2 regions of the Streptomyces sp. NBC_01474 genome follow, and region 2 is predicted to be linked to the other one. Evidence: riboswitches for the same ligand, from Rfam matches in the RefSeq annotation. Region 2 holds a riboswitch; the other holds the start of a gene.
The links. A riboswitch is a leader RNA that binds a small molecule or an ion and turns the genes downstream of it on or off. The one in region 2 is predicted to bind glycine.

Region 1 (14,694 bases), 4.3 Mb from region 2:
GTGGCTCGCGGGGAGCGGGGCGGGGGAGGGCACGACGGCGACCCTGTGACCGCCGCCGCCCTCAACCCCTGCTGATCCTCAGCACTCGATGATGTTCACCGCGAGCCCGCCGCGGGCCGTCTCCTTGTACTTGACGGACATGTCGGCGCCGGTCTCCTTCATGGTCTTGATGACCTTGTCGAGGGAGACCTTGTGGCTGCCGTCGCCGCGCATGGCCATGCGGGCCGCGGTGACGGCCTTCACGGCCGCCATGCCGTTGCGCTCGATGCAGGGGATCTGGACGAGACCGCCGACGGGGTCACAGGTCAGACCGAGGTTGTGCTCCATGCCGATCTCGGCGGCGTTCTCGACCTGCTCGGGGGTGCCGCCGAGGACCTCGGCGAGGGCGCCCGCGGCCATCGAGCAGGCGGAGCCGACCTCGCCCTGGCAGCCGACCTCGGCGCCGGAGATGGAGGCGTTCTCCTTGAAGAGCATGCCGATGGCGCCCGCGGAGAGCATGAAGCGGACGACGCCTTCCTCATCGGCGCCGGGCACGAAGTTGATGTAGTAGTGCAGGACCGCGGGGATGATGCCCGCGGCGCCGTTGGTGGGCGCGGTCACGACGCGGCCGCCGGCGGCGTTCTCCTCGTTGACGGCCATCGCGTAGAGGGTGATCCACTCCATGGCGCGGGCCATCGGGTCGCCCTCGGCGCGCAGCTGGCGGGCCGAGTTCGCAGCGCGGCGGCGGACCTTGAGGCCGCCGGGCAGGATGCCCTCACGGGACATGCCGCGTGAGACGCAGGCCTGCATGACGCGCCAGATGTCGAGGAGACCGGAGCGGATCTCGTCCTCGGTGCGCCAGGCCTTCTCGTTCTCCAGCATCAGCGCGGAGATGGACAGGCCGGTCTCCTTGGCGAGGCGGAGCAGCTCGTCGCCGGTGCGGAAGGGGTACTTGAGGACCGTGTCGTCGGGGACGATCGGGTTCTCGCCGGCCACGGCATCCTCGTCGACGACGAAGCCGCCGCCCACCGAGTAGTACGTCTTCTCCAGGACGAGGGAGCCCTCGTGGTCGTAGGCGAAGATCGTCATGCCGTTGGCGTGGTACGGGAGCGCCTTGCGGCGGTGCAGGATCAGATCGTCGTCGAAGCTGAACGGGATCTCGTGGACGCCGAGCAGGTTGATCTTCCCGGAGGTCTTGATCGCCTCGACGCGGTCGTCGGCCTTCTCCACGTCGACGGTGCGGGGGGAGTCGCCCTCCAGACCCAGCAGGACCGCCTTGGGGGTGCCGTGTCCGTGTCCGGTGGCGCCGAGGGAGCCGTAGAGCTCCGCCCGTATCGAGGCGGTGTGGGCCAGCAGGCCCTCGTTCTTCAGGCGGCGCGCGAACATGCGGGCCGCCCGCATCGGGCCGACCGTGTGGGAGCTGGACGGGCCGATGCCGATCGAGAACAGGTCGAAGACCGAGATGGCCACGGGGGAACTCCTAGGTGGGGTTTCGGTGGACGCCGTTGTCCGCCGGGTGGTGCGCAAGGCGTTGCGGAGGGCGGTGCATGGGGCGGGGCACCGCTCTCACTGTCCAGTGTGCGCGGTGCCCCGAAATTTCATACGTACAAATGCGTACGAAACTACTTCAGGCCGGGGTACAGGGGGTACTTGTCGGCGAGAGCGGTGACGCGGGCCTTGAGGGACTCCGCGTCCGTGCCCCCGAAGGGAGCGGGCGCCTTCAGCGCTTCGGCGATGATGTCGGCGACCTCGGTGAAGTCCTCGGCCTGGAAGCCACGGGTGGCCAGGGCCGGGGTGCCGATCCGCAGGCCGGAGGTGACCATCGGCGGGCGCGGGTCGTTCGGGACCGCGTTGCGGTTGACGGTGATGCCGACCTCGTGGAGACGGTCCTCGGCCTGCTGACCGTCGAGCTCGGACTCCCGCAGGTCGACCAGGACCAGGTGCACATCCGTGCCGCCGGACAGCACGTTCACGCCCGCGGCGCGCGCGTCGTCCGAGGTCAGACGGGCGGCGAGGATCTGGGCGCCCTCGATGGTGCGCTGCTGGCGCTCCTTGAAGTCCTCGCTCGCGGCGACCTTGAAGGAGACGGCCTTGGCGGCGATCACGTGCTCCAGGGGGCCGCCCTGGAAGCCGGGGAAGACGGAGGAGTTCAGCTTCTTCGCGAAGTCCTTCTTCGCGAGGATGATCCCGCCGCGCGGCCCGCCGAGCGTCTTGTGCGTGGTGGAGGTGACCACGTCGGCGTACTCGACCGGGTTGGGGTGCAGCCCGGCCGCGACGAGGCCGGCGAAGTGGGCCATGTCGACCCACAGGAAGGCGCCCGTCTCGTCCGCGATGCGGCGGAACGCGGCGAAGTCCAGCTGGCGCGGGTAGGCGGACCAGCCCGCGATGATGACCTTGGGGCGGTGCTCCTTGGCGAGGCGCTCGACCTCGGCCATGTCCACCAGGCCGGCCTCGTCGACGTGGTAGGCCACGACGTCGAACTGCTTGCCGGAGAAGTTCAGGCGCATGCCGTGCGTGAGGTGACCGCCGTGCGCCAGGTCCAGGCCCAGGATCGTGTCGCCGGGCTTGGCGAGCGCGAAGAGGGCGGCCTGGTTGGCGGAGGCGCCGGAGTGGGGCTGGACGTTGGCGTACTCGGCGCCGAAGAGGTCCTTGACCCGGTCGATGGCGATCTGCTCGGTGACGTCGACGTGCTCGCAGCCGCCGTAGTAGCGCCGGCCGGGGTAGCCCTCGGCGTACTTGTTGGTCAGGACCGAACCCTGCGCCTCCATGACGGCGACCGGAGCGAAGTTCTCCGACGCGATCATCTCGAGGGTGGACTGCTGACGGTGCAGCTCGGCGTCGACCGCGGCGGCGACGTCCGGGTCGAGCTCGTGCAGGGGGGTGTTCATGAGCGACATGGTCGTGGTGTCCCTAGTTGCCGGAGCCGGAGAACGCGTCGTACTCGTCCGCGGAGAGCAGGTCCTTCGGCTCATCCGAGATGCGGACCTTGAACAGCCAGCCGCCCTCGAACGGGGCGGAGTTCACCAGTGCCGGGTCGTCCACGACGTCCTGGTTCGCCTCGACGACCTCGCCGGTGACCGGGGAGTACAGGTCGCTGACGGACTTGGTCGACTCGAGTTCGCCGCAGGTCTCGCCCGCGGTCACCGTGTCACCGACCTCGGGGAGCTGGGCGTAGACGACATCGCCGAGCGCGTTGGCCGCGAACTCGGTGATGCCGACCGTCGAGACGCCGTCCTCGGCGCCCGACAGCCACTCGTGCTCCTTGCTGTAGCGCAGCTGCTGGGGGTTGCTCATGATCTGAATTCTCCTGTACGCGAATGGGTGCTGCGGAACGAGAGGGGTGTGCGCTGGGTTACTTCCGGCGGCCCCTGAGAGGACTGGTCGGGCTACTTCTGGCGCTTGTAGAACGGCAGCGCCACGACCTCGTACGGCTCGTGGGCGCCGCGGATGTCCACGCCGACGCCCTCGGTGCCGGGGGCGGCGTGCGCCGCGTCGACGTAGGCGATGGCGATCGGCTTGCCGAGCGTGGGGGAGGGGGCGCCGGAGGTGACCTCGCCGATCACCTGGCCGCCGGCGACCACGGACATCCCGGCGCGCGGCACCCGGCGGCCCTCGGCGATCAGGCCGACGAGCTTGCGCGGCGGGGCGGTCTCGGCGCGCTCGGCGGCGGCCTCGAGCGCCTCGCGGCCCACGAAGCGGCCCTCGTTGCCCGTCTTCTCGAACTTCACGACGCGGCCGAGACCGGCGTCGAACGGGGTCAGCGCCGTCGTCAGCTCGTGCCCGTACAGCGGCATGCCGGCCTCCAGGCGCAGCGTGTCGCGGCAGGAGAGGCCGGCGGGGACGAGCCCGACCGGCGCGCCGGCGTCGGTCAGCGCCTGCCACAGCTTCTCGGCGTGCTCCGGGGCGACGAACAGCTCGAAGCCGTCCTCGCCGGTGTAGCCGGTGCGGGCGATGAGGGCCGGGACGCCGGCGACGGTGCCGGGCAGGCCCGCGTAGTACTTGAGACCGTCCAGGTCGGCGTCCGTGAGGGACTTCAGGATGCCGGGGGACTCGGGGCCCTGCACGGCGATCAGCGAGTAGGCGTCGCGGTCGTCGCGGACCTCGGCGTCGAAGCCGGCGGCGCGCTCGGTGATCGTGTCGAGCACGATCTGCGCGTTGCCCGCGTTGGCGACGACCATGTACTGAACAGGGCCGGCCTCCTGCTCGCCCAGGCGGTAGACGATCAGGTCGTCGACGATCCCGCCGTCCTCCTGGCAGATCATGGTGTAGCGGGCGCGTCCGGGGCCGATCGTGGACATGTTGCCGACGAGGGCGTAGTCGAGGAGGTCGACGGCCTGCGGCCCGGTGACGGTGATCTCGCCCATGTGCGACAGGTCGAAGAGGCCCGCCTTGGTGCGGACCGCGATGTGCTCGTCGCGCTCGCTGCCGTACCGCAGCGGCATGTCCCAGCCCGCGAAGTCGGTCATCGTCGCGCCCAGCGAGCGGTGCAGGGCGTCGAGGGCGGTCTTACGGGGGGCGTTGCTCATGAGTGGTGCTCCAGGATCCCAGGCATGACAGACGAGGGCGATGGTCTTCCTCCCCATCTGTCATCGGAACCTGAGAGGTTCGCCGGCGCCACACGTACGGGTGGTCGCGGCTTGCACCTTGGGTGGAGCGGCCCAGGGCCGCCCGCTTTTCAGATATGCCTCGCCCGCGCGGTACGGGGCCTGAGAGATTCAAGGGAGGAACTTGCTCCTTCGGCGCCCCCGGGGACGCGTAGGCGTCCGGGGAGCTCTCCCGCGCGGATTCAAGCGGCCGGTATGCAGTTGGTCGTGCTCTTGGCGCGCACATCATTGCATGCCGACCGCACGGGGAAACCACTTGTACGGCATTACCATCTCTTTACACTTGACGGGCAAGGGTGGCGTGACCGGAGCGGGGAGGACGATCACGGTGCGCAAGGCAGCGGCGGGTGCGTACGCGGCGGCAGGGGTCGGACAGCGAGCGATGCCCCGCCCGAGGTCGGTGACGGGGCGGGGTCCGGTCGTCAGGGATCTGCGCGGCAGAGGCGGCCGTACGCCGAGGCGCCTCGGCTTCGCGCGGGGTGACCTGATCGTGGTCTCGGGGCTCCCGGGCAGCGGCAAGTCCACGCTGATGAGCCGCGTGGTCGGCGGCGGGGGAGCCGTGCGCATCGACTCGCAGGACGCCCGTGACCGCTGGGCGGCCCGGCTGCCCCGGCTCCTCCCGTACGCCGTGTACCGCCCGCTCGTGCGGCTCGCGCACTTCGCCGGGCTGCGGCGGGCCCTGCGCTCGGGAGGCAGCGTCGTCCTGCACGACTGCGGCACGCAGGCCTGGGTGCGGCGCTGGCTGGCCAGGGAAGCCGGGCGGCGGGGCGCGGACCTGCATCTGATGCTGCTCGACGTCGACGCGGACACGGCGCTCGCGGGCCAGCGGGACCGCGGCCGCGGGGTCTCGCGCTACGCGTTCGCCCGGCACCGCCGCGCGGTCGCGGGTCTGGTGGAGTCGGCCGAGCGTGGTGACCTGCCGTGGGGCTGCGCGTCCGCGGTGCTGCTCGACCGGGACGCGACCGATGTGCTGAACGGGATCGCGTTCGAGGGCGGCTGACATCCCGCGACCGCCTGTGAGTGTGCGGATGCGGACGGTGTCGTGTCATCCGCACACGCTAGGGTTCGGCCGCAGACAGAGCGGTTCCAGAGCGGGTGGTAGGCACATGGACATTCCGGCGCAGGCTCATGCACATCCGTACGGCGGGTGGCCGGCCAACGAGCTGGAGGAGGCGCTAGCCGCCTCCCTCGGGGTCGACTCGGCGGGCGGCCGGATCGTCGAGGTCCTCGGACGCAGTCAGGTGTGGATACCGCTGCCCCAGGGCGGCGGGCCCGGCAGTCCGAACCTCGACCTGCCGACGCTGGAGATCGAGGGCCAGGCCTATGTGCCCGTCTTCAGCTCGGAGGAGCAGTTCCTCGCGGTCGTGGGCGACCGGATGGGCTGCACGGTCGCGCCGGCCGTCGAGTTCGCGCGCGGGCTGCCCCCGCAGGTCGGCATCGCGGTGAACCCGGACGGCGCCGTCGGCGTCCCGCTGCCCCCGCCCGCCGTCGCCGAGCTGTGCAGGTCCGGCCGTACGCCGCTGGACGGCCCCGCCACGGGCGGCCGGGTCAGCCTCTACGAGCCCGACTGGCAGAACGACCCGGTCGACTTCCTGGCCGCCGTGCGCGAGGAGTTCGAGGCGTCCGGCGTCGTCCTCACCGCCCGCCGCTGCCTCGCCAGCGTCGAGGGCGGCGACCCCGTCCTCTTCGTCGGCGTCGAGCTGTCGCAGTGGGAGGGGCCCGCGCGCAACCTGCCCATGGACGCCCTGGGCCGCGCTCTGGGCCGGGTCCCGGCGCCCTGGCCGGTGAACCTCGTCCTGCTCGACATCACCCAGGACCCGGTCGGTGACTGGATGCGAGCCACGCTGCGGCCGTTCTACACGCAGGGTCACTGAAAGCCCGGCGCCGGTCCCCGTTCGGGAGAACACGGGAAAGAGGTCGACCGCGCGTACGTCAAGTCGATGTCAGGATCGCCGCTTAAGCTGGTTTCATGACCTGTCTGGGCGGTCCCGCCGCGGGGAGCGGGTCGAAATCGTCGGGTACGTCACGAAGGGGCGGTTACGGGTGAGTGCGTCGGGCACGGCCGCGGCCGGTCAGGTCGAGCACATGCTGCGCCAGGTGACGCCGGGGCGTTACGACGCCTACGAGGCGCTGCTCAACGCGCTCGCGGACCCCGGCGCCGGTCAGGTGTGGATGCTGCTCTGGCACGGCCAGGCCGGATCCCCCGACGCGCAGTACGGGAACATGGAGGTCGACGGCTCCTCGTACGCCCCCTGTGTCACCTCCGCCCAGGAGCTGTCCGCCTCCGGCTGGAGCCGCGCCTACGAGGTCGTCGGCGGCGTCGACGCGGCCCGCACGCTCTACCCCGACCACTACGGCCTCTGGCTCAACCCGCACGCGCCCGGCGGCGGCGTCGGCATCCCGTGGCTCGACCTGCGCCGGATCGCGGGCGGCCTCGACCGCCAGCCCGCCGGGCCCCTGCGGCTGACCGACCCCGCCATCGAAATCCCCCAGTTCTACGCCCTGCTGACGCAGAACGCCCATCGCACCACCGCGATCCGCTCGCTGCGCCGCGCCTGGGTCCAGCCGACGCTCGGCGCGCCCTATCTGGCGATCGGCCTCGATGTGTACGACACGTCGCCGGTGTCCGTGGACGCGGTGCGCGCGATGATGCAGCAGTCGGTCGTCGCCGTGCCCGACGGGCTGCCCGTCTCCACGGTCGCGATGTCCGACGAGCACGACCCCGTCGCCATGTGGCTGCGCGCCAACGCCCGCCCGTTCTACGACCGCGAGGCCCACGCGGCCCCGCCCGCGCCCGCCCCCGTCGCGGGGTACGGATACCCGCCGCCGCACGGGACGTACTGAACTGTTCGGTCTTCAAGTGACATTACGGAACGCTTGGTTGAACGTAAATGAACCGCCCCGCCGCAGTTCACGTGAAGACCAGGTGAGAGCGCTTAAGTAATGCCCTGACCAGGTTTCGAGCACGCTGGTGGAGACCCGCAACTCGCGATCATCGCTGTATAGTCACATCGATTCGGTGGCCGACAGGGGCGGATGGGACGCCTGCGTCCGGTCCACTCCTTAGGGGGGAGCCGTCGTGACAGCAGAAACAACAGCGAGTTACCGAATTCTCGGCCCACTCGAAGTCATCGGCGGCGATCTGCGGGAATGCCGCATCGCGCGCGGCAGACAGCAGGTGATCCTGGGCATGCTGCTCCTGGAGGCCAACCGTGTCGTGAGTGCGGAGAGCCTGATCACGGCCGTGTGGGGCGATTTTCCGCCATCCACGGCGCGTACCCAGATACAGGCCTGCATCTCTTCACTACGCAGCGCTCTCGGGGAAATCGGTGAAGGCGACGCGATCGTGACCAGGGACCCCGGATATGTGATCCAGGTCGGCGATCAGCAGATCGACAGTCAAGTTTTCGCTAAGAAAGTCTCCGAGGCCAACTCCCTGATTGCCGAAGGGAACACGGGCGCCGCCGAATTGCTCGACGAAGCGCTCGGTCTCTGGCGTGGACGAGCCCTGAGTGGAGTTGTCAGCAGCAAATTGCTGTCGAAGGCGTCGGAGCTCGACGAAAACCGGCTGGTCGCCCTGGAGACGTACACGGACCTTGAGTTGGAGTCGGGGCGGGCGGGCCGGCTGGTCGGCTCGCTGCGCGCGCTCGTCGCCGAGCACCCGCTGCGCGAACGTGTGCGCGGCCAGCTGATGCTGGCCCTCTACCGCTCCGGCCGGCAGGCGGAGGCACTGGAGACGTACCGCGCCGGACGGCTCCTCGCGATCGAGGAGCTCGGCCTCGAACCGAGCGACGAACTCAAGCGGCTGGAACTCGCCGTCCTGTCGGGTGAGGCGGCGCTGCACCCCGCCACCGAGCCCGTCACCGCGCCCCGGGAGGCGGAGCCCGGGGCCGCCCCCGGACCGGAGCGCGTCGCCGACCCCGGGGCGCCGGTGTCCGTCTCGCCGCTGGTGCCGTTCCAACTTCCCTCCGACACGGCCGGATTCACGGGCCGGGCCGCCCTGATCGAGGGGATCGACCAAGCCCTGCGCGACGACGGCAACCAGGCCACCCGCATCGTGACGCTGACCGGGCCCCCGGGCGCGGGCAAGAGCACCCTCGCCGTCCACGTCGCCCACCGTGTCGCCGCCCGCTTCCCGCACGGCCAGCTGTACTGCGACGTCGGCGGCACCCGCGCCCAGCCGCTGACCCCCGCCGCCGTACTCGGCCGGTTCCTGCGCGCTCTCGGGGTGCCCGGCGCCGCGCTGCCGGACGACGTGGACGAACGTGCGGAGATGTTCCGGCATCTGCTCGCCGAGCGGCGGGTCCTCGTCGTCCTCGACAACGTTCGCAGCGAACGCCAGTTGCGCATGCTGCTGCCCGGCAGCGCCAGTTGCGCCGTACTGATCACGGGGGGCCCGCGGATCACCGGGCTCGCCGGGGCCCGCGCGTTCAACGTCGACGTGTTCGAGAACGCCGAGGTCCTCGAGATGCTCGAAGGGGTCATCGGGGCGCAGCGCGTACGCGACGAGGTGGCCGCGGCGGAGACCCTCGGGCACATGGTCGGGCGGCTGCCGCTCGCGCTGCGGATCGTCGCCGCGCGCCTCGCCGCCCGCCCGCACTGGTCCCTCGCCTGGATGGTGGAGCGTCTCTCCGACCAGCACCGCACCCTGGACGAACTGGCGCACGGCGACCTGGCGATCAGGACCAGTCTCGCCCTGATGTACAACGGGCTCGACGACGAGGCGCGCCGCCTGCTGCGGCTCCTCAGCCTCCTCGACGGCACGTCGATCCCGGCCTGGACGGCCGCCGCCCTGCTCGACACGGGCCTGCCCCGCGCCGCCGACCTGCTGGAGCTCCTCGTCGACGCGCAGATCCTGCACGTCGAGGGGACCGACCCGACGGGGTCGCCCCGCTACAAACTCAACGGGCTCATACGTCTGTTCGCCCGCGAGGAGCTGGACCGGAACGAGGGGCCCGAGGGGCAGCGCGCGGCGGTCGCCCGCGTCGTCGGCGGCTGGCTGGCCGCGGTGGAGGAGGCCCATCGCCGCATCTACGGCGGCCACTTCACGGTCCTGCACGGCACGGCACCGCGCCTGCGGTTCCCCGCCGGGTACTTCGACCGCGTGCTCGCCGATCCGCTCGGCTGGCTGGAGTCCGAGCGCGCCAACGCGTGTGCGGCGATCCGCCTCGCGGCCGACGCAGGTGAGGCCGAGGCCTGCTGGGACCTGGCCGTCAGCCTCGTCTCGCTCTTCGAGGCCCGCTGCTACTTCGAGGACTGGGAGCAGACCCATCTGTGGGCCCTCGACTGCGTGCGTGAGGCGGGGGCACGGCGCGGGTACGGTGCCCTCATGTGCTCGCTGGGCTCCCTGCACATCAGCCGCTCGCAGCTGACCGCGGCGGGACAGCGGCTCGGCGTGGCCCGCGACGTCTTCGCCGAACTCGGCGACGTGCACGGGCAGGCCATGACCCGGCGCAACCTCGCCCTGCTCGACCAGCGGCGGGGCAACAACGAGGCCGCCCTCGCGCAGTACCGGCCCGCACTCGAGGAGTTCCGCTCGGCCGGTGACTCGGTCGGCGCCGCGAGCGTCCTCGTGCACATGGCGAGCATGGAGATCGACCGCGACAACGCCGACGCCGCGGGCGCCCACCTCTCCGAGGCCTTGACGATCTGCCGTGCCACCGGCAGCCAGCGGGTCGAGGTGCAGGTCCGCTACGTACTCAGCGTGCTGCGCCAGCGCCAGGGCCGTTACACGGAAGCCGAGGAGATTCTCACGGGCATCCTGCGCCAGGTCCGTGAGCGCCGGGACATGGCGGGGGAATCGCGCATCCTGCACCGTCTCGGACTGGTCAACGCCCGGCTCGGCCGCACCGGGGTCGCCCAGGGCCGGCTGCGTGAGGCCATCGCGATCCGCGAGCGGATCATGGACCGGGTCGGCGCGGCCGAAGCGCGCCTGGAACTCGCTCAGCTGGAGGTCGCCATCGAGGACCGGATGCTCCTCGGCGACCACGGCGGTGTCGTCTGCCGCACCGGTGGACCGGCCGGTCCGACGAACACCGCCGGCCCGGGCCGGCCCCGGGGCGACGGTCTGCCGGACAGGCTCTAGGGCCTTCGGTGTATTAGGCGGCGCCCTCGGCCGAGTTGGAGCCCGGGCCCGGCCACGGAGTGTCGAACGGTGTGACGGTGCTGTGCGCGGCAGCGGTGGCGCCGGCCTGTGGGCCGGGCCACGGAGTGTCGTCGGTGGCCGCCCCCAGGCCCAGTGTGAGGGGCAGGACGGCCGCTGCGACGAGTGCTGTCAGGGTGAACGTGGTGGTCCTACGCACGTGTTCCCGCTTTCCCTTGTGAACGAGCCCGGACCTCTGCCCGGACCCAGCCCGTGGATCGTAGGTGACCCCGCTATCACTCAGCTATCGCTTCGCCACCGGTGACGGCACCGGCGGCGACGGCCGACCGAGTCCGCGGCAGCAGCGGACCAGTAGGGCTCATGGTGATGATGCGTGACGGCGGCCGGAGCAGCGTCGGCCGACAGATCCTCGAACTCCCCGGCGCCGACCCCGGCGCCGTCATCCGACGAGGTCCGGGCGACCCCCGGGCGTGGAGGCTGGTCCGTGGACGCGCCGTACCCTTCGCACTCCCTGCCGATCGGGGCGACCTTCGCCCGGCAGGCCCGCCTGACGCCCGACAGGACCGCGGTCCGCGGTGACGACGGCGAACTGACCTACGGCGAACTGCACGACCGCTCCGACCGTCTCGCCCGGCACCTCCAGGACCTCGGAGTGGCCGTCGGCGACGTGGTAGCCCTGGACGCCGGGCGCTCCGTCGCCGCCGTCGTGGGCCTGCTCGGCATCCTCAAGGCGGGCGCCGCCTATCTCGCGCTCGAACGCCGCTATCCGCCGGAGCGGCGCCGGCTGATCCTCGAGGACGCGGGCGCCCGGTTCGTCCTCACCGCGCCCGGCGCATCAGGGGAGTTGCCTCCCGTGTGCACAGCCCTGCCGCTCGACGCGGACCTGCCCGCGCGGGCACCAGCCGACCCCGGCGTGACCCCCGCCGACTCCGCGTACCTCGCCTACACGTCGGGATCGACCGGCGCGCCGAAGGGCGTCTGCGTCCCGCACCGTGCCGTGTCGCGCCTCGTGCTCGGCGCCGACTTCCTCGCCACCACCGCGGACGACGTGTTCCTGCAGTACGCGCCGATGGCCTTCGACGCGTCCACCCTGGAGATCTGGGCGCCGCTCCTCAACGGCGCGCGCCTGGACCTCGCCCCCGACCGTGACCTGTCCGTCAGCGAACTCACCAAGCTGGTACATCACTCGGGCGCGACCGTGCTCTGGCTGACCGCCGGCCTCTTCCAGCAGGTCGTCGAGTCCGGCCTCGACGACCTGCGCGGGTTGCGCGTCCTGCTCGCCGGCGGGGACGTCCTGTCGCCGCCGCACGTGAACCGCGCCGTCGCCGCGCTGCCCGACACCACACTCGTCAACGGCTACGGCCCCACCGAGAACACCACCTTCACCTGCTGCCACATCATCACTGGGCCCGTGACGGGAGCCGTGCCGATCGGCCGGCCGATCCGCGGAACCGGCGTCCATGTGCTCGACGCGGACCTGCGCCCCGTCCCCGACGGGGAGACCGGCGAGCTCTTCGCGACGGGCGAAGGACTGGCCCACGGCTACCTCGGCAGTCCGGACATGACGGCCGAGCGCTTCCTGCCCGACCCCTACGCGACCCGGCCGGGCGCCCGGATGTACCGCACCGGCGACCTGGTGCGCAGGCGCCCCGACGGCGTCATCGAGTACCACGGGCGCGCCGATCAGCAGGTGAAGATCCGCGGCTTCCGCATCGAACCCGGCGAGGTGGAGTCCGCCCTCGCGGCCCTGCCCGGTGTGGCCGAGGCGGCCGTGGTGGCCCAGACGCAGCCGGCCGGCGGCAAGAGCCTCGTCGCGTTCGTCACGGGCCGTCCCGGCGACGAGCTCTCCACCCTCGACCTGCGCAGGCGCCTCGCCGACGTGCTGCCGGAGTACACGATCCCGTCCCGGGTCAGGATCGTCGACGCGCTGCCCCTGACGGCGAACGGGAAGGTCGACCGCGCCGCGCTCACCGCCGAGCGGTCGCCCGGCAGGCCCGAACTCGCGGCAGCGTACCGGGAACCGGCGCCCGGGACCGAGACGGCCGTCGCCCGCCTGTGGAGCGACCACCTCGGCATCGACGGCATCGGCGCCGACGACGACTTCTTCGAACTCGGCGGCCACTCCCTGATCGGCGTCCGCATCACCGCGGACCTCCAGCGCGAGTACGGCGTGGAGATATCCCCGGTCGCCTTCTACCTCGACCCGACCCCGGCGGGGCTCGCCGCGGCCGTCGAGAAGGCGCGGGACGCCGCGTGAGGATCACCGCCGGATGCGTTCCTGTCCCGGCCGCGGATCTCGCGAAGGCCGATCTCTTCGACCCCGGGTTCCACGCGGACGGCGACCTCCATGCCGTGTGGGCGCGCATGCGCACCGACGCGCCGCTCCACCGCCAAGTGCTGCCCGACGGACGCGCGTTCACCTCGGTCACCCGTTACGCGGACGCCTGTCGCGTCCTCGGCGACCACCGTGCCTTCACCTCCGAACGCGGCAGCATCCTCACGCAGCTCGGCCAGGACGACACCTCCGCCGGCCAGATGCTGGTCTCCACCGACCCGCCGCGTCACGGCGAACTGCGCCGTCCCCTCAACGGGAAGCTCACCGCCCGCGCGCTCGCCGACTGGGAGGGCAGGATCCGGCAGGCCGTCACCCACTTCCTCGCCCCCGCGCGCGACGGCGGCGTCTGGGACGTGGCGCGGCGCGCCTACGACCTGCCGATGACCGTGGCCGGCGCGCTGATGGGCGTACCGGAGTCCGACTGGGACGACCTGATGCGGTGGACCGCGATGGCGGCGGCGCCCGAGGACGAGACCTTCCGCGTCGGTACCAGCGGGGCGGCGACGCTGGCCATCGCGCACCACCAGCTCTTCGAGTACTTCGCGCAGACGCTGCGCACGCGCCGCACCGAAGGGCCGGGCGAGAACCTCGTCGGCCATCTGATGACCATGGACGCCGGCGGCGCGAGGCTGAGCGACGCGGAGGTCATCTACAACTGCTACAGCCTCCTGCTGGGGGCCAACGCCACGACACCGCACACCGTCTCCGGCACCCTGCTCGCCCTCTCCGAGCACGAGGACCAGCTGCGCAAGGCCGCCGACGACGCCGCGCTGATCCCCGGCCTGGTGGAGGAGGGGCTGCGCTGGACGTCCCCCGCGAGCAGCTTCCTGCGGTACGCGGTCGAGGACACCGAACTCAGCGGGGGACGGGTGCCCGCGGGCGAGGCCGTCGCCGTGTGGATCGGCTCGGCCAACCGTGACGAGAGCGTGTTCACCGACCCGTACCGGTTCGACGTCCTGCGCGCCGACAACCGGCACATCGCCTTCGGGCACGGCCCGCACTACTGCCTGGGCGCCACGCTCGCCCGCGTCACCTTCCGGATCCTCTTCGAGGAGTTCCTCGCCGGGTTCCGGTCCGTCGAACCCGCCGGGCCGCCGCAGCACCTGAAGTCGGTCTTCATCGCCGGGATGACCAGCCTTCCCGTCGTGACCGCGCCGCGCTGACGCCCGCGGGAACCGGCCGCCTCAAACCCCCGTAGCACACCGAGACAGGTGGAGTATGTCTGTGAATCCCGTGTCCGCCGGCGTCAGGGCCACCACGCCCTGGCTGCTGAGGAAACCGTCGCAGGACGCCGCGGCGCGCGTCTTCTGCTTCCCCTACTCCGGGGTCGGCGCGTCGATGTTCAACGCGTGGCCCGCCCGCTTCGGCGCCGCCGACGGCGTCGAGGTGTGCGCGGTCCAGCTGCCCGGCCGCGAGAACCGGATGCGCGAGCCGCACTACGGCACGTACGAGGAGCTCGCCGGGCACCTCGTCGAGGCTCTGACGCCCTACCTCGACCGCCCCTTCGCGTTCTTCGGGCACTGCGCGGGATCGCTGCCGGCGTTCGAGACGGCGCGGCTGCTCGCGGCGCGTGAACTGCCCCTGCCCGAGACGGTGTTCGTGTCGGCGCAGGTCGCGCCGCACGACTGCCCGCACGACCGCTTCCTCGACATGACGGACGACGAACTGAAGGC
Region 2 (14,694 bases):
GACGAGCAGTGTCTCGTTCCGAAGAATCTGTCGCGAGAGCCGCTCGTTCGGAAAAGAATCGGCCACCGCACCCGCCTCCGCCTGCACACCTGCCTCCAGTTGAGTAATCCCGCCTCATCCCCCACCTAGCCCCGCTAGGGTCTCGAATACAGGTACGAAGATCGCGCGCGACAGGCCGGGGGGACGCAGGCCGTTCTTTGGTGTACCTCTCCCTTTCCGTCGGGCCGGGACCCGAGGAAGGGCACCACCGCATGGGACGTCACAGCTTGCCCGACGAGTATGGGGCGGACGCGGTCGCCCCCCGCCGGCGCACGCGCGGCCGGACCGTCGCCATCGCCACGGCCCTCGTCCTCGTGGTCGCCGGGGGCACGGCTCTGGCGGCCAGGAGCGGCCTGCTCTCCTTCGGCGGGACCTGCGACGGCAGGACGGTCCACCTCGACATCGCCGCCTCGCCCGACATCGCCCCCGCACTGCGCGACGCCGCGGACCTCGCCCGCAAGAACCACCTGACCTCCGACGGACAGTGCCTCGACACCCGCGTGCAGGCGGGCGACTCGTACAAGATCGCCGATGCCCTGCGCAAGGGCCGGAAGGGCACCGGGGACTATGAGGCGTGGGTGCCGGATTCGAGTCTGTGGATCCAGCGCGCCGACCTCGGCGGGAACGCCACTCCGGTCACGGCGGTGGGCAACACAGCCTCCTCCCCCATCGGCATCAGCATGGTGCCGTCGGCCGCGAAGAGCATGGGCTGGCCCGCGAAGAAGTACACCTGGGCGCAGTTGACCGGCGCGGCCATGGAGGGCGACAAGCTGCGGCTCGGGACCGCGGACCCCGCGCGCAGCGCGACCGGTCTCCTCGCCCTGACCCGGCTGGGCGCCTCCGCCAAGAAGTCCGGGCCGGAGGGCGACACCCAGGCCGCCGCCATGGCCAAGGCTCTCTCGCAGCGCACCACCGACAGCGACGGCCGGCTGACCGACACCCTGGCGCGCGACTCCTCCGGCACCGAGCAGGGCAATCCGCGCCGCAATCAGGCGCTGATCATCTCCGAGCAGTCCTCGTACCGGTACAACGCGACCGCCGGCGACAAGGACGGGCTCGAACTCTTCTACCCGAAGGACGGCTCGCCGCAGCTGGACTACCCGTTCGCGCTGGTCGACGAGGGCGTCAAGTCGACGGACGAGCGACGGGCCGCGCTCCGCTTCATGACCCTGCTCGGCGAGGACGCCGGCGTCAGGATCCTGGACAAGCACGGCTTCAGGACGGACGACCAGGAGCCCTCGGACGCGCTGGTCGCCGGGGCGGGAGGCCGCAGCCCGCAGCCGTACGCGGCGTCGGAGTCCGAGCCGCCGACGGACAAGGAGCTCCAGGAGACCCTCGGCATGTGGACGATCACGGTGCAGAGCGCCCGGATCACCGTCGTCGTGGACGCCTCCGCCTCCATGGCGAACTATGTGCCGGGCCGCAACCAGTCCCGCATGGAGGTCACGAAGGCCTCGATGCTCCAGGCGCTCGCCACGTTCACGCCCGAGGACGAGATCGGCCTGTGGGAGTTCGCCACGCTCCTCGACGGGAACCGCGACTACCGCAAGCTCGTACCCACCGAGCGTCTCGGCGACCGCAAGAGCGGCGGCACTCAGCGCGACAGGCTGTCCGATGCCTTCAGCGGCCTGCAGCCCGTGCCGGGCGGCGCCACGGGTCTCTACGACACCACGCTCGCTGCCTACGAGGAGGCCACGTCCTCCTACCGGAACGGCAAGTTCAACGCCCTCGTGGTCGTGACCGACGGCGCGAACCAGGACCCCGGATCCATCTCGCGCAGCACCCTCGTCTCACGGCTGCAGAGCCTCGCCGACCCGCAGCACCCGGTGCCGCTCATCGCCATCGCGGTCGGCCCGGACGCGGACAAGGACGAGGTCGAGCAGATCGCCGGGGCCACCGGCGGCTCCGGGCACCAGGTCAGCGACCCGGCCGAGATCCACGCGGTGATCCTCAAGGCGATCGTGGAGGCGGGCGCCAAGGGCTGACCGAGCGGAACCGCCGCGCCGGTCAGCCCAGTTGCACCGCCGGCGCCGGAAGCCCCACCGGCCACGTGTGCACCGGGTCGCCCGCGTGCATCAGCTCGCAGTAGCGCCGTGTGGTCGCCGCGAGCGCCGCGTCGCGCTCCAAGCCGCTCTCCAGCGCGCTGTGGAACGTGGCCGCCTGCCACGAGGCGCCGTTGACCCGCCGCCGGCAGCGTTCCTCGATCACTCCGAGGTAGAAGTCACGGTCGGCCGCCTCGATGCCCCAGGCGTCGAGCCCGGCGGCGGCCAGCGGCAGCAGCTCGTCCCGTACGAGAGTGACGGCGGCCACCTTCTCGATCCCGCCGAAGCGGCCCCGGCGCGGCCAGTCGAGGCGCGCCTCTATCCCGTACCGGCAGGCCTCGTCGAAGTTGCGGGCCGCCGCGTCGAAGGGCAGGCGGGTCCAGACGGGGCGGGCGTCCTCGGCCAGGGCGCGTACGACGCCGTAGTAGAAGGCGACGTTCGCGATGACGTCGGTGACTGTGGGGCCCGCGGGCAGGACCCGATTCTCCACGCGCAGGTGTGGCCTGCCGTCGGCTATGCCGTACACGGGCCGGTTCCAGCGGTAGACGGTGCCGTTGTGCAGGACGAGCTCGCCGAGCGCCGGCACTCCGTCGTCGTCGATTACGCGCAGCGGCTCCTCGTCGTCGCGCAGGGGCAGCAGCGGGGGGAAGTAGCGCAGGTTCTCCTCGAAGAGGTCGTACGCGCTGCTGATCCAGCGCTCGCCGAACCAGGTGCGTGGCCGGACCCCTTGGGCCTGGAGCTCGGGCGGGCGGGTGTCGGTCGACTGCTGGAACAGGGGCGGCCGCGATTCGCGCCACAGCTCATGTCCGAACAGGAACGGCGAGTTGGCGCCGACCGCGACCTGCACGGCCGCGACGGCCTGCGCCGCGTTCCACACGTCGGCGAAGCGGGCGGGCGTGACCTGGAGGTGCAACTGCACGGAGGTGCACGCCGCTTCGGTCGCTATGGACCCCGAGCTGCAGCGCAGGTGCTCCACCCCGTCGATGTCGACCACGAAGTCCTCGCCGCGCGCGGCCACCATCTGGTCGTTGAGGAGGCTGTAGCGGTCCACGTCCGACAGGTTCGCGGAGACGAGATCATCGGGCACGAGCGTCGGGAGAATGCCGATCATCACGATCCCGGCGTCCACCTCGTTCGCTTTCCGGTGGGCATAGGCGAGGCCGGTCCTGAGCTCCTCGGCGAGCCGGTCGAGAACGCGGCCTTCCAATCGATGAGGGGCAATGTTCACTTCCAGATTGAACATTCCGAGTTCGGTCTGGAAATCACGGCTCGCGATGCGCTCGAGAACTTGCGCATTCATCATTTTCGGCATGCCGTCGGGTCCCGCGAGATTCAACTCTATCTCCAGACCCATCAGATTCCTCGGACGATCGAACCTCTCCTCCTCCAGGAGCCTCGCGAGCCCCGCCAGGCACTGCTGCAGCTTCCTGCGGTAGTGCCGCCGATCGGACAGGTCGAACGCGCCCGCCACGACCTTCTCCCCCATGGAAGCGTCCCTCCTTACATGGACGACACGGCCACCCGGCCGCTGTTTCACGGTGGATGATGCCCAGGCAATGTGATCGATAACGCCCCGCTCCCCGCCACGGGCGAGTAGGCTCGCAGCAGTTGTCACGGGGCACATTCACTAGGCATGCAGCATGTCGAAGAGTCGATTCCACCTAGCCTGGTGATAAACGCCGACGAGAATCGGCCGTCCGCTCGCCGTGAAGATTACGAGGTCACGGACCCGAGCCCGCTGGAAATCGGGAGATTCCCCTCATCTCGGCGGCCGGATAACGCCTTGCCGAGCATTTTCGCGACGGCTAGCCGAAACACTGCGTGAACACGTGTCGTATAAACTTCGCGAACGAGGCAGAGAGTTGGCGCTCGCGGTACCTGCCCCCGCCCCCTCTGGCCCGGTCAGCAGACAGCGCCGTCCGCTCGTCCCGCCACGCCCTCGATCCACCGTGCCTGTCGAATGAGAGGCGACCCACCATGCCGCTGCATGTCCCTCCGGCTCCCGCGCCCGCCCTGCGCACCGTCCTCACGGCCCTCGGTTCCCCCACCGCAGTCCGTGAGGCCCGCACCCCTTCCCTGCGCTCCGCCCAAGGACCGGCGAGCCCCGAACTCCCGTTGCCCGTCCACGTACTGGACCGGGTCACGGGCAGCGCGGGCCCCTCGCCGACCCGACTCGCCGGCTGGCGGTTCCTGATCCGGTGCGGGGAGCGCGCGGTCGCCGCCGCCGACACGATGCTGACCGCCGACGGCTGGGCGTTCTCGCGCTTCTTCGAGGGCCCGTACGTCGCGGCCACCGAACGCGCGCTGCGCCAGGCCGAGTCCATGCCCGCGGCCTACCAACCGCGCCTGCTCTCGGTCCCGGAGCTGTACATGCTCACCCTCTGGCTGCACGGGGACTGCAACGCCGACGCCTCCACGGGACATCCCGCGGCCAGTGACCTCCTGGTCCCACTCGCGCCCGCGCCGCCCGGTATCGCCGCCCATCGCCCCCACCGGGTCGCCGAACTGCTGCCCGTCCTCACCCATCGACTGACCCCCGCGCCACTTCTGGGCTCACCCGCCTGACGCGACCGGGCCGTCCGACGCGCCCGCGCCCCGCTGCCGATGCCGACCGGTCGCGGGGCGCAGCCATGCTCTCGCGGGCCCGTCCGGACTAGCCCGGTCAGGCCACCCCGAACCACCCGAAGGGACAGTGCAGTTGGGGTGAACCGTCCGCACGGGTGACGCGTCCTCATCCAGTGAGGACCGCTGCGACGAAATCCCTGCGGATTGACGCCCGTGGGGCAACACTGGGTTCCGGACCGACCGACAAACGGGGGGCGGCCATGAACAACGCTTCGAGCCGCAGGACAGACAGCGACATCGCACCCATCACCGACATCACTTCACAGGGAAAGATCCCATCCATGTGCCAGCACCAGCCACCGTGCCCGTCCGCAGACTCCGCCGACCGGGAGGCCGCGCTCCCTGTGGCCCACCACCCCGAACAGGGCTGGAGTCTGCTCTGCAACGGCGTCCTGCTCTTCGAGGACACCGGTGAGCTGCTGCCCGACGGCCAGATCATCGCTCCGCACCGCCCGGCGCACGTCATGACCGCGGCCTGAGCGCATCCGGACGCCGACGGCGTCCCCAGTACGAAAGGGCCGGCCCCGGGAAACCCCGGAACCGGCCCTGACGCATGTCAGCGTGAGTATCAGTCCTCGTACGCGTCCATGGGCGGGCACGAGCAGACGAGATTCCGGTCGCCGTACGCCTGGTCGATGCGGCGGACCGGCGGCCAGTACTTGTCGGCGGCCACGACACCGGCGGGGAAGACGGCCTCCTCGCGGCTGTACGCGTGCTCCCACTCGCCGCCGAGCGCGGCCGCGGTGTGCGGCGCGTTGCGCAGCGGGTTGTCCTCGGCGGGCCACCGGCCCGAACCCACCTTTTCGATCTCTCCGCGAATGGCGATCATCGCCTCGCAGAACCGGTCGAGCTCGGTCAGGTCCTCGCTCTCGGTCGGCTCGATCATCAGCGTCCCGGCAACCGGGAACGACATGGTCGGCGCGTGGAACCCGTAGTCGATGAGCCGCTTGGCGATGTCGTCGACGCTGACGCCGGTCGCCTTCGAGATCGGGCGCAGATCGATGATGCACTCGTGCGCGACCAGGCCGGCGGGACCCGTGTACAGCACCGGGAAGTGCGGCTCGAGCCGCTTGGCGATGTAGTTGGCGCTGAGCACCGCGACCTGCGTGGCCCGCTTGAGGCCCTCGCCGCCCATGAGACGCACGTACGCCCACGAGATCGGCAGTATGCCCGCGGAGCCCCACGGCGCCGCCGAGATCGGGCCGACGCCGGTCTCGGGTCCGGCGGCGGGCTGCATCGGGTGGTTGGGCAGGTACGGCGCGAGGTGCGCGCGGACGCCGACCGGGCCGACGCCGGGGCCGCCGCCGCCGTGCGGGATGCAGAACGTCTTGTGCAGGTTGAGGTGGGAGACGTCGCCCCCGAAGTGGCCCGGCTTGGCGAGGCCCACCAGGGCGTTCAGGTTGGCGCCGTCGACGTACACCTGACCGCCGGCGTCGTGCACCTGCGCGCAGATGTCGGCGACGTGCTCCTCGAACACACCGTGCGTGGACGGGTAGGTGATCATCAGGACGGAGAGCTCGTCGGCGTACTGCTCGATCTTGGCGCGGAGGTCCGCGACGTCGATCTCGCCGTCGTCGGCCGTCTTCACGACGACGACCTTCATACCGGCCATCACGGCGCTCGCGGCGTTCGTGCCGTGCGCGGACGACGGGATGAGGCAGACGGTGCGCTGGTCGTCGCCGTTCGCGCGGTGGTAGCCGCGGACGGCGAGCAGACCGGCCAGCTCGCCCTGCGAACCGGCGTTCGGCTGGAGCGACACGTTGTCGTAGCCGGTGACCTCCGCGAGGCGCTCCTCCAGCTCACGGATGAGCGTGAGGTAGCCCTGCGCCTGCTCGGCGGGCGCGAAGGGGTGCAGCTGGCCGAACTCGGGCCAGGTGACCGGCTCCATCTCCGTCGTCGCGTTGAGCTTCATCGTGCAGGAGCCCAGCGGGATCATGCCGCGGTCGAGCGCGTAGTCACGGTCGGCCAGCTTGCGCAGGTAGCGCAGCATCGAGGTCTCGGAGCGGTGCGCGTGGAACACGGGGTGCGTCAGGTAGTCGTCGCCGCGCAGGAGGCCCGCGGGCAGCGTGTCCACGGCCGCCGCGTCGAGCGCGTCGACATCGGCCTCGACACCGAACGCGGTCCAGACGGCGCCCAGTTGGGTACGCGTCGTGGTCTCGTCGCACGAGATCGACACATGGTCGGCGTCCACGAGGTGGAGGTTGACGCCACCTTCGCGCGCGGCGCTCACGACGTCGGCGGCCCGGCCCGCGGCCTTCACGGTCAGGGTGTCGAAGTACGCGCCGTGCACGACCTCCACGCCGCCGGCCTTGAGGCCCTCGGCGAGCAGCGTCGCGAACCGGTGCGTGCGCCGCGCGATGCCCTTGAGGCCGTCGGGCCCGTGGTAGACGGCGTACATGCCGGCCATGACGGCGAGCAGCACCTGAGCGGTGCAGATGTTGCTGGTGGCCTTCTCGCGCCGGATGTGCTGCTCACGGGTCTGCAGCGCGAGGCGGTACGCCTTGTTGCCGTCGGCGTCGACGGAGACGCCCACGAGGCGGCCGGGCAGGCTGCGCGCGAACTTCTCGCGGACGGCCATGTAGCCGGCGTGCGGACCACCGAAGCCCATGGGGACGCCGAAGCGCTGGGTCGTACCGACGGCGATGTCGGCGCCGAGCTCACCGGGCGAGGTCAGCAGCGTGAGGGCGAGCAGATCGGCGGCGACCGTGACGACGGCGCCCAGCTCGTGGGCCTGCTCGATGACGGGCTTGATGTCGCGGACGGCACCGGAGGCGCCCGGGTACTGGATCAGGACGCCGACGACACCGCGCTCGGCGACCTCGGCCGGGATGCCCTCGGACAGGTCCGCGACGACGACCTCGACACCGGTCGGCTCGGCACGCGTCTGGATGACGGCGATGGTCTGCGGCAGCGCGTCCGCGTCGACCACGAAGGCGCCGTTCTTGACCTTGCCCATGCGCCGGGACAGCGCCATGGCCTCGGCCGCGGCCGTGCCCTCGTCGAGCAGCGAGGCGCCCGAGGTGGGCAGGCCGGTGAGCTCGGCGACCATCGTCTGGAAGTTGAGCAGCGCCTCGAGCCGGCCCTGCGAAATCTCCGGCTGGTAGGGCGTGTACGCCGTGTACCAGGACGGGTTCTCCATGACGTTGCGCAGAATGACGGGCGGCGTGAACGTGCCGTAGTAGCCCAGTCCGACCATCGAGTCGAGGACCTGGTTGCGGTCGGCGAGGGAGCGGAGCTCTGCGAGCACCTCGGCCTCGGTGCGGGCCCCGGGAAGATCGAGCGCCTCGGCGCTCTTGATCACGTCCGGGACCGCGGCCGCCGTCAGCTCGTCGAGCGAGCCGTACCCGACCTGCGCGAGCATCTTGGCCTGCGCTGCTTCATCCGGACCGATATGGCGCTGCTCGAAGGGGATTCCCTGCTCCAGATGGGAGAGCGGAATACGGTTGGCGGTCATTGCGGAGGCCTCCTGGTCATTGCGACCTGCGAGGGGCACCACGGCGCGGGTGCCCGGACGGCCTCCCCCTCTGTCATCTCAACCTGAGAGTTTCACCGGCACACCCCCATCACGAGGGGCATGACGACTTTCACCGTCGGTGAGAGCGGAGGCCTGAACGCCCGCCCTGCTTTCCAGAGTGACCTCGTCCGTGCGGTACAGGGGCCTGAGAGATTCCGGGGAGGAGTTGCTCCTTCGGCGCCTCCGGTGTCATCCGGAGGACTCTCCCGCACGGGGTCGGCAGCCATCGCCAGCCTACCAGCGGCAACAACACCCCCGACCTCGAGTGGCCGCCTTCCCCAATGTGCACTTTGGTAGTGCTTACGGATGAGTTGCGAGCAGCTGGAGGGCCCCGTGCAGACCGATGTCGATCCGCGCAACCTGATCGGCCGCAAGGCGTTCGACCGCAACGGGGCCAAGATCGGGACCGTCGACGAGGTCTACCTCGACGACGCGACCGGCGTCCCCGAGTGGGCGGCGATACGCACAGGCCTCTTCAGCCGGGACGCCTTCGTCCCCCTGGAGCCGAGCGAGCTCGTGGAGGGCACCCTGCGCATCCCCTTCGAACGCTCCCTGATCAGGGACGCCCCCGACTTCGGCGTCGGCCGTCACCTCTCCCCCGAACAGGAGCTCCAGCTCTACCACCACTACGGTCTCGACATCTCGGCCCCGGACGACCCCGTGCCCCCCAAGGACCGCGACTTCGGCAAGATCGCCCGCCCTCCGTCAGACGACACCTGACCCGGCATCCGGCTCCCGCGCCGCACAGCGCCCGGCCCCGCCCTCCACCAGCGGCAGCGGCTCTGCTCCTACGAGCGCGGGGTCATCGGTCCGGAACGTGCGCACCCGCCCCGGTTCCGAGTACGGCGTCTCGAAGCGCACGGTCACCCGCCCGAGCCCGCTGCCCTGCACCCACCCGTGCCCGAACTGCTCGTGCCGCACGTCATGCCCGGCCACCCAGCGCCGGTCCGCGGCCTCGACGACCTCTCCGGCAGCCGCCTGCCCCTCGTCCCCAGCACCAGCCGCCCCTTCCGCCTCGCCCTCACGCTCCCCGTCGGCCGCGTGTGCGTCGGCCTCGGCCTGCGCGCGCGCCTGCGCGAACAGGTCCTCCTGCGTGTAGTCGGCCAGGCCTGTCACCCCCACGCCGAGCAGTCGCACCCCGCCCGTCGTATCCACGGACTCCAGGAGCCGAGCGGCCGCCTCCCGCACCACTGCGGAGTCGTCGGTGGGCCCGCGCAGCGTCTCGGATCTCGTCAGCGTGGAGAAGTCGTAGCGCCGCACCTTGAGGACCACGGTCCGCCCGGACCGCTCCGCCCCCCGCAACCGCTGCACGCACCGCTCCGCAAGTCGCTGCACCTCGGTCCGCACCCGCACCCGGTCATGGATGTCCACGTCGTACGTGTCCTCGACCGACACCGACTTGGCGTCACGCTCGGCCACCACGGGCCGGTCGTCGTGCGCGAGGGCCATGGCGTACAGCGACGCCCCGTGCGACTTCCCCAGCAGCCGCACGAGCTCGTCCTCGCCCGCCTCGGCGATCTCCTCGACCGTGGTGATCCCGGCACGTCTCAGATGGTCCCCGGTCGCCGGCCCCACGCCGGGCAGCGTGCGCACCGACATCGGCCCGAGCATGGCGCGCTCGGTGCCGGGCACGATCAGCATCAGACCGTCCGGCTTCGCCTCCTCGGAGGCGATCTTCGCCAGCATCTTCGACGCCGCGAGTCCCACCGACCCGGTCAGGCCGGTCACGGCTTTGATCTCGTCCCGCAGCCGCTCTCCGACGAGCCGCGCCGACGCGGCGTCCCAGGCCGCCTCACCGGCCTCCAGATCGACGAACGCCTCATCGAGGCTCAGCGGCTCCACGAGCGGCGACAACTCCCGCAGCAGGCCCATCACCTGCTCACTGACCTCCCGGTACAGCCGAAAGCGCGGCGCGAGATACGCGGCATTGGGCGCGAGCCTGCGCGCCTGGCCTATCGGCATCGCCGAGTGCACCCCGAACACCCGGGCCTCGTACGAGGCGGTGGCCACCACCCCACGAGGCCCGATCCCGCCCACGACCACGGCTTTCCCGCGCAGACTCGGCTTCGACGCCTGCTCCGCCGAGGCGTAGAAGGCATCCATGTCGAGATGCAGGATCGTGGGCGCGGTTCTCACATGTCCGATGCTGCCCTACGGCACTGACAATGCCCCGGCTGACGCATCGGCCCCGCTCACACCGCGCGGTGGCGCCGTCTCGCCAGCTCGTCCGCCGGGTTGTTCCCGAGGAGCGTCTCGCCGGTGTCGATGCGCTCCCCGTGCAGCTGCGACAGCGCGCTCTCGACGTCCCGCCACACCACACCGACAGCGATACCGAAGATTCCCTGACCGCCCTGGAGCAGATCGTGGACCTCCGCAGGGGAGCTGCACTCGTAGACCGTGGCGCCGTCGCTCATGAGGGTCAGCCGCTCCAGATCGCTGAAGCCGCGCTCCCGCAGATGCTGCACCGTGGTGCGGATGTTCTGCAGTGAGACACCGGTGTCCAGGAACCGCTTCACGATCTTCAGGACGACGACGTCCCGGAAGCTGTAGAGCCGCTGGGTCCCCGACCCGTGGGCCGGGCGCACACTCGGCTCGACCAGTCCGGTCCTCGCCCAGTAGTCCAGTTGCCGATACGTGATACCGGCCGCCGCGCACGCGGTGGGTCCCCGGTATCCGACCTGCTCGGGCGTCGCGTCGTCATCTCTCTGAGCGACCACCGGCAACACCGTCGGCCGACGCGGAATGTGATCGGCCGCGTGGCCGTGAAGCGAGTACGGGCCGCTCTCCGCCGGACTGTGTCCGCCGCCCCCAGCCGTACCGTCGCCGCTGCTTCTCACGCCGACCTCCTCTTTGACCTGCCTTCTCGACGGTAGGCAGTCACCAGGGGTGCGTCAACGATCGCCACACTCGGCACGCCGAGTGATAATCACCCTACGAGTGGTTTCCCGTACCTCACCGCGGGGAAAGGCTAGCCGAATGGTCCGGCCGGGCCCCCGGCGCGGCAGCGGCCGCCTGACGACGGCCGCTCGCGTCACTGACTGTTGGTCCCGAAATCCTCGGGCGAGATCTGGTCGAGGAACTCGCGGAACTTCTCCACCTCGTCCTCCTGCTCATCCGGGATCGCGATCCCGGCATCGTCGAGCACACCGTCACTGCCGTAGATCGGCGTACCGGTGCGCAGCGCGAGCGCTATGGCGTCCGACGGGCGCGCACTGACCTCGACCCCGCTCGAGAACACCAGTTCCGCGTAGAAGACGCCTTCGCGCAGGTCCGTGATGCGTACTTCCGTGAGCTCCTGCCCGACCGCTTCCAGCACGTCCTTGAAAAGGTCGTGCGTCAGCGGGCGTGCGGGGGCCATGCCCTGCTGTGCGAAGGCGATGGCCGTCGCCTCCCCCGGTCCGATCCAGATGGGGAGGTAGCGGTCGCCTCCCACTTCACGCAGGAGCACGATCGGTTGGTTGGAGGGCATTTCGACCCGGACACCTACGACGTCGAGCTCGTTCACACAGCAACCCTAGGACGTGCCCGGCAGGTTTGGGTAGTCGGGCACCCGTCGATCGCCGGACGCACACCGCGCGAGCACCCCTCGGATCAGGGCAGACGCACGCCGAGCGCGGTCTGCACAAGCGCGCCGTGAAGCTTCACCGTCAGCCCCGCCAGCTCCTTCGCGCGGGCCTGCGCATGCGCCCTGGTCTGGGGATTGCGGTGCCGTCGCAGCGGCGCGACGACCTGCTCGACCAGACCGGCCTCCCGATCGGCAGCGGCCTTCATCGCCCGCAGATGCCGCGGCTCGATCCCGAAGCGGCCCAGTTCCATGACCAGCTCGGCGACGGTGACCGCCTCAGCGTCGTATCCGCCGTCGGGCAGGGGCGCAATGAGGCCGTACGACTCCCACTCGTCGAGCTCGGGAGACCCGATGCCGGCGGCGGCAAGCAGCTCGTCACGGCCCACACGGGCCACTGTCGGCCCTTCGCCGCCCTCCGGGGCCCTGCCGTCCTCGCCGTCGCCCGACAGACCCGGAGAGGGCAGCGTGATCGCTTCTCCCCGCTCCAGGGCGTCGAGCTGCTCCTTGATGACCTTCAGCGGCAAATAGTGGTCCCGCTGCATGCGCAGTACGTGGGCAAGTCGCTCGACGTCGTCGGGACTGAACTTGCGGTACCCCGAGGGGGTGCGCTGCGGCTCGATCAGCCCCTCCGACTCCAGGAACCTGATCTTGGAGATGGTGACTTCGGGGAACTCGTCGCGCAGCACGTTCAGCACGGTGCCGATGCTCATCAGCCGACTGTCCGTGAGGGCGATGCCGTGACCGGCACCGCCCTTCGGTGTTTGAAGCATGGACCTTCCTGACAGGTCAGATGCCCCGCTGGCTCGCGTAGAAGACCAGCCGGTACTTGCCGATCTGCACCTCGTCGCCGTTCGACAGCGTGACCGCGTCGATCCGCTCCCGATTGACGTACGTGCCGTTGAGGCTGCCCACGTCGCTGACGGTGAAGGCACCGTCGGCACCGCGACGGAACTCCACGTGGCGGCGCGAAACGGTCACGTCGTCAAGGAAGATGTCGCTCTGCGGGTGCCGTCCCGCCGTGGTCAGTTCGCCGTCGAGGAGGAAGCGGCTGCCCGAGTTCGGACCGCGTCGCACCACCAGGAGCGCCGAGCCGAGCGGCAGGGCGTCGACGGCAGCCTGGGCCTCCGGGGAGAGCGCCGGCGACAGCGTCTGACCGGTGACTTCGGCGTCGTAGGCCTCAAGGCCCGAAATGGAAATCGTCGAGGTCGTCTCGGACGGACGCTCGGCCGTGGCGCGCAGAGGCGCCCCACAGTTGGAGCAGAACCGGCTCGCCTCGGCGTTGCGGTTTCCGCACCTCGTACACACCAGTGCCGACATGGACGGATCCTCCTGCCGCGGCTGCCCCGCGGGGGCATGGGACGCATACGGATCGGGGGTAAACCCTCCACCCGCACTTGAGGTTGACGGTTCCCCGAAACCTATGCGGCCGGACGCGGCAGGGTCAACAGACGACGCGCCCTGTCCGCCCGAAATGTCACCACCCTGAGAACCGACCTGATCACGGAACAGCGGACGCTCCGCGCCCTGCACCTCCGCGTCCTGGGTGCGCGGTGCACGGTGGCGGGCAGTGGCATTGGCATTGCCGCTGTCCTCACGTGCGCTCTTGCCGAACAACTTCGCAAACAACTTCACGGGCGATTCCCCTTGACCGAAACAGACCCGCCCGTGGGGCAGGACGAACCCTGATTGCACACACCGCCGTACATCGGCGACACAGACATCCTCACAACGTCCGTATCCGCCAAACAGTTTCCACCACGCACCCCACTTACGGTGCGCCGACCCCCCGCAACGTCATGCCCTGGCCTGAACGCCCCCATGTGCCCCCGCCTCACTGGGACGACGACTGAGCGTAGTCAGGCCGCTTCGCCGGTCGCAAGGCATCCACAACGATCTTCTGCGCCTGCGTCACGGTAACGGTGGCCTGCTCCTTCTCCAGAGTCTGAACCACCCCACCAGGGATGTTGAGCGCCGGCTCCAGGTCCTGCGGCTTGCCGATGACCTTGAAGACGAAAGGCTCGCCGATCTTGTGACCGTCCACACTCACCTTCCCTCCGCTCGCATCCGTCAAATAGGTGTCGGCCACGACCCGGACGTCGTTCACCTGGATCGCCTCGGCGCCCGCCGCGCGTAGCTCCTGGATCGCATCGAGCAGCATGTCCGCCTGCACCGCGCCCTTCTTGTCGGTGATCGTCAGCGTGATCCCGGGGCCCTGCGCCGCCACGGTGCCCGCCAGAATGCCGAGTTGCCGTTCCCTCTCGACCGTCTGTTTGCGGGCCTCCTCGGCCTGGTCCGAGCTGTTCTCCAGCTCGGTGCGCTGCCCCTCGAGACGCTGCTTCTCATCTCCCAGACGCTGAGTACGGTCATCCAGTTCATCGAGGATGCGTACGAGATCTTCCTGACGTGCGCCGCGCAGCGCGCTGCTGTCGCTGTTGGACCGCACCTGGATGGCCAGACCCAGACCGAGCACGAACAGCAGGACGGCGACGATGAGTTGCGCACGGGAGACCCGCGGCGGCCACAGCCCCTTGGCCAGCCGCTGGCGTCCGGTCAGTGACGGCTTCTTCGTCTCCGCGGCCGGCGTTTCTGCATCGTCTGCGCCGTCTGCGTGGCCCGCGCCGTCCGCCGCTTCGGGAGCGACTTCGTCCGGCAGTTCCTTGCGCAGGCGGTGCTGCTCGTTGTTCTTGTTCTTGTTCTCGTCCTCGGACATCGGCCTCACGCCCGGAAGATGTGCCGCCGGATGGCGGCCGCGTTGGAGAAGATGCGGATTCCGAGCACCACGACGACGCCGGTGGACAGCTGCGCGCCCACGCCCAGCTTGTCGCCCAGGAACACGATCAGGGCCGCCACGACGACGTTCGACAGGAACGACACGACGAAGACCTTGTCGTCGAAGATCCCGTCGAGCA

Region 1: it holds a riboswitch for glycine, as region 2 does, so the genes downstream of both, gcvT (glycine cleavage system aminomethyltransferase GcvT) here and gcvP (aminomethyl-transferring glycine dehydrogenase) in region 2, are expected to answer to the same signal.

What each region holds. Positions count from the first base shown of each region.
Region 1 is NZ_CP109449.1:4,103,660-4,118,353, reverse strand. It holds gene OG758_RS18800 (L,D-transpeptidase) at 1-49, shown strand, start outside; gene OG758_RS18795 (L-serine ammonia-lyase) at 79-1,449, opposite strand; gene glyA (serine hydroxymethyltransferase) at 1,602-2,876, opposite strand; gene gcvH (glycine cleavage system protein GcvH) at 2,890-3,273, opposite strand; gene gcvT (glycine cleavage system aminomethyltransferase GcvT) at 3,366-4,505, opposite strand; glycine riboswitch at 4,553-4,664, opposite strand; glycine riboswitch at 4,665-4,768, opposite strand; gene OG758_RS18775 (AAA family ATPase) at 4,966-5,583, shown strand; gene OG758_RS18770 (enhanced serine sensitivity protein SseB) at 5,690-6,457, shown strand; gene OG758_RS18765 (enhanced serine sensitivity protein SseB C-terminal domain-containing protein) at 6,627-7,427, shown strand; gene OG758_RS18760 (AfsR/SARP family transcriptional regulator) at 7,663-10,668, shown strand; gene OG758_RS18755 (hypothetical protein) at 10,682-10,885, opposite strand; gene OG758_RS18750 (non-ribosomal peptide synthetase) at 11,171-12,943, shown strand; gene OG758_RS18745 (cytochrome P450) at 12,940-14,184, shown strand; gene OG758_RS18740 (thioesterase II family protein) at 14,240-14,694, shown strand, end outside.
Region 2 is NZ_CP109449.1:8,411,985-8,426,678, reverse strand. It holds gene OG758_RS38440 (CPBP family intramembrane glutamic endopeptidase) at 1-87, opposite strand, end outside; gene OG758_RS38435 (substrate-binding and VWA domain-containing protein) at 252-2,024, shown strand; gene OG758_RS38430 (glutamate-cysteine ligase family protein) at 2,047-3,567, opposite strand; gene OG758_RS38425 (hypothetical protein) at 4,059-4,646, shown strand; gene OG758_RS38420 (DUF5999 family protein) at 4,988-5,185, shown strand; gene gcvP (aminomethyl-transferring glycine dehydrogenase) at 5,275-8,160, opposite strand; glycine riboswitch at 8,344-8,439, opposite strand; gene OG758_RS38410 (PRC-barrel domain-containing protein) at 8,554-8,940, shown strand; gene OG758_RS38405 (DNA polymerase IV) at 8,926-10,356, opposite strand; gene OG758_RS38400 (MerR family transcriptional regulator) at 10,413-11,057, opposite strand; gene OG758_RS38395 (bifunctional nuclease family protein) at 11,252-11,725, opposite strand; gene ftsR (transcriptional regulator FtsR) at 11,812-12,555, opposite strand; gene OG758_RS38385 (FHA domain-containing protein) at 12,572-13,417, opposite strand; gene OG758_RS38380 (DUF881 domain-containing protein) at 13,617-14,495, opposite strand; gene OG758_RS38375 (small basic family protein) at 14,501-14,694, opposite strand, start outside.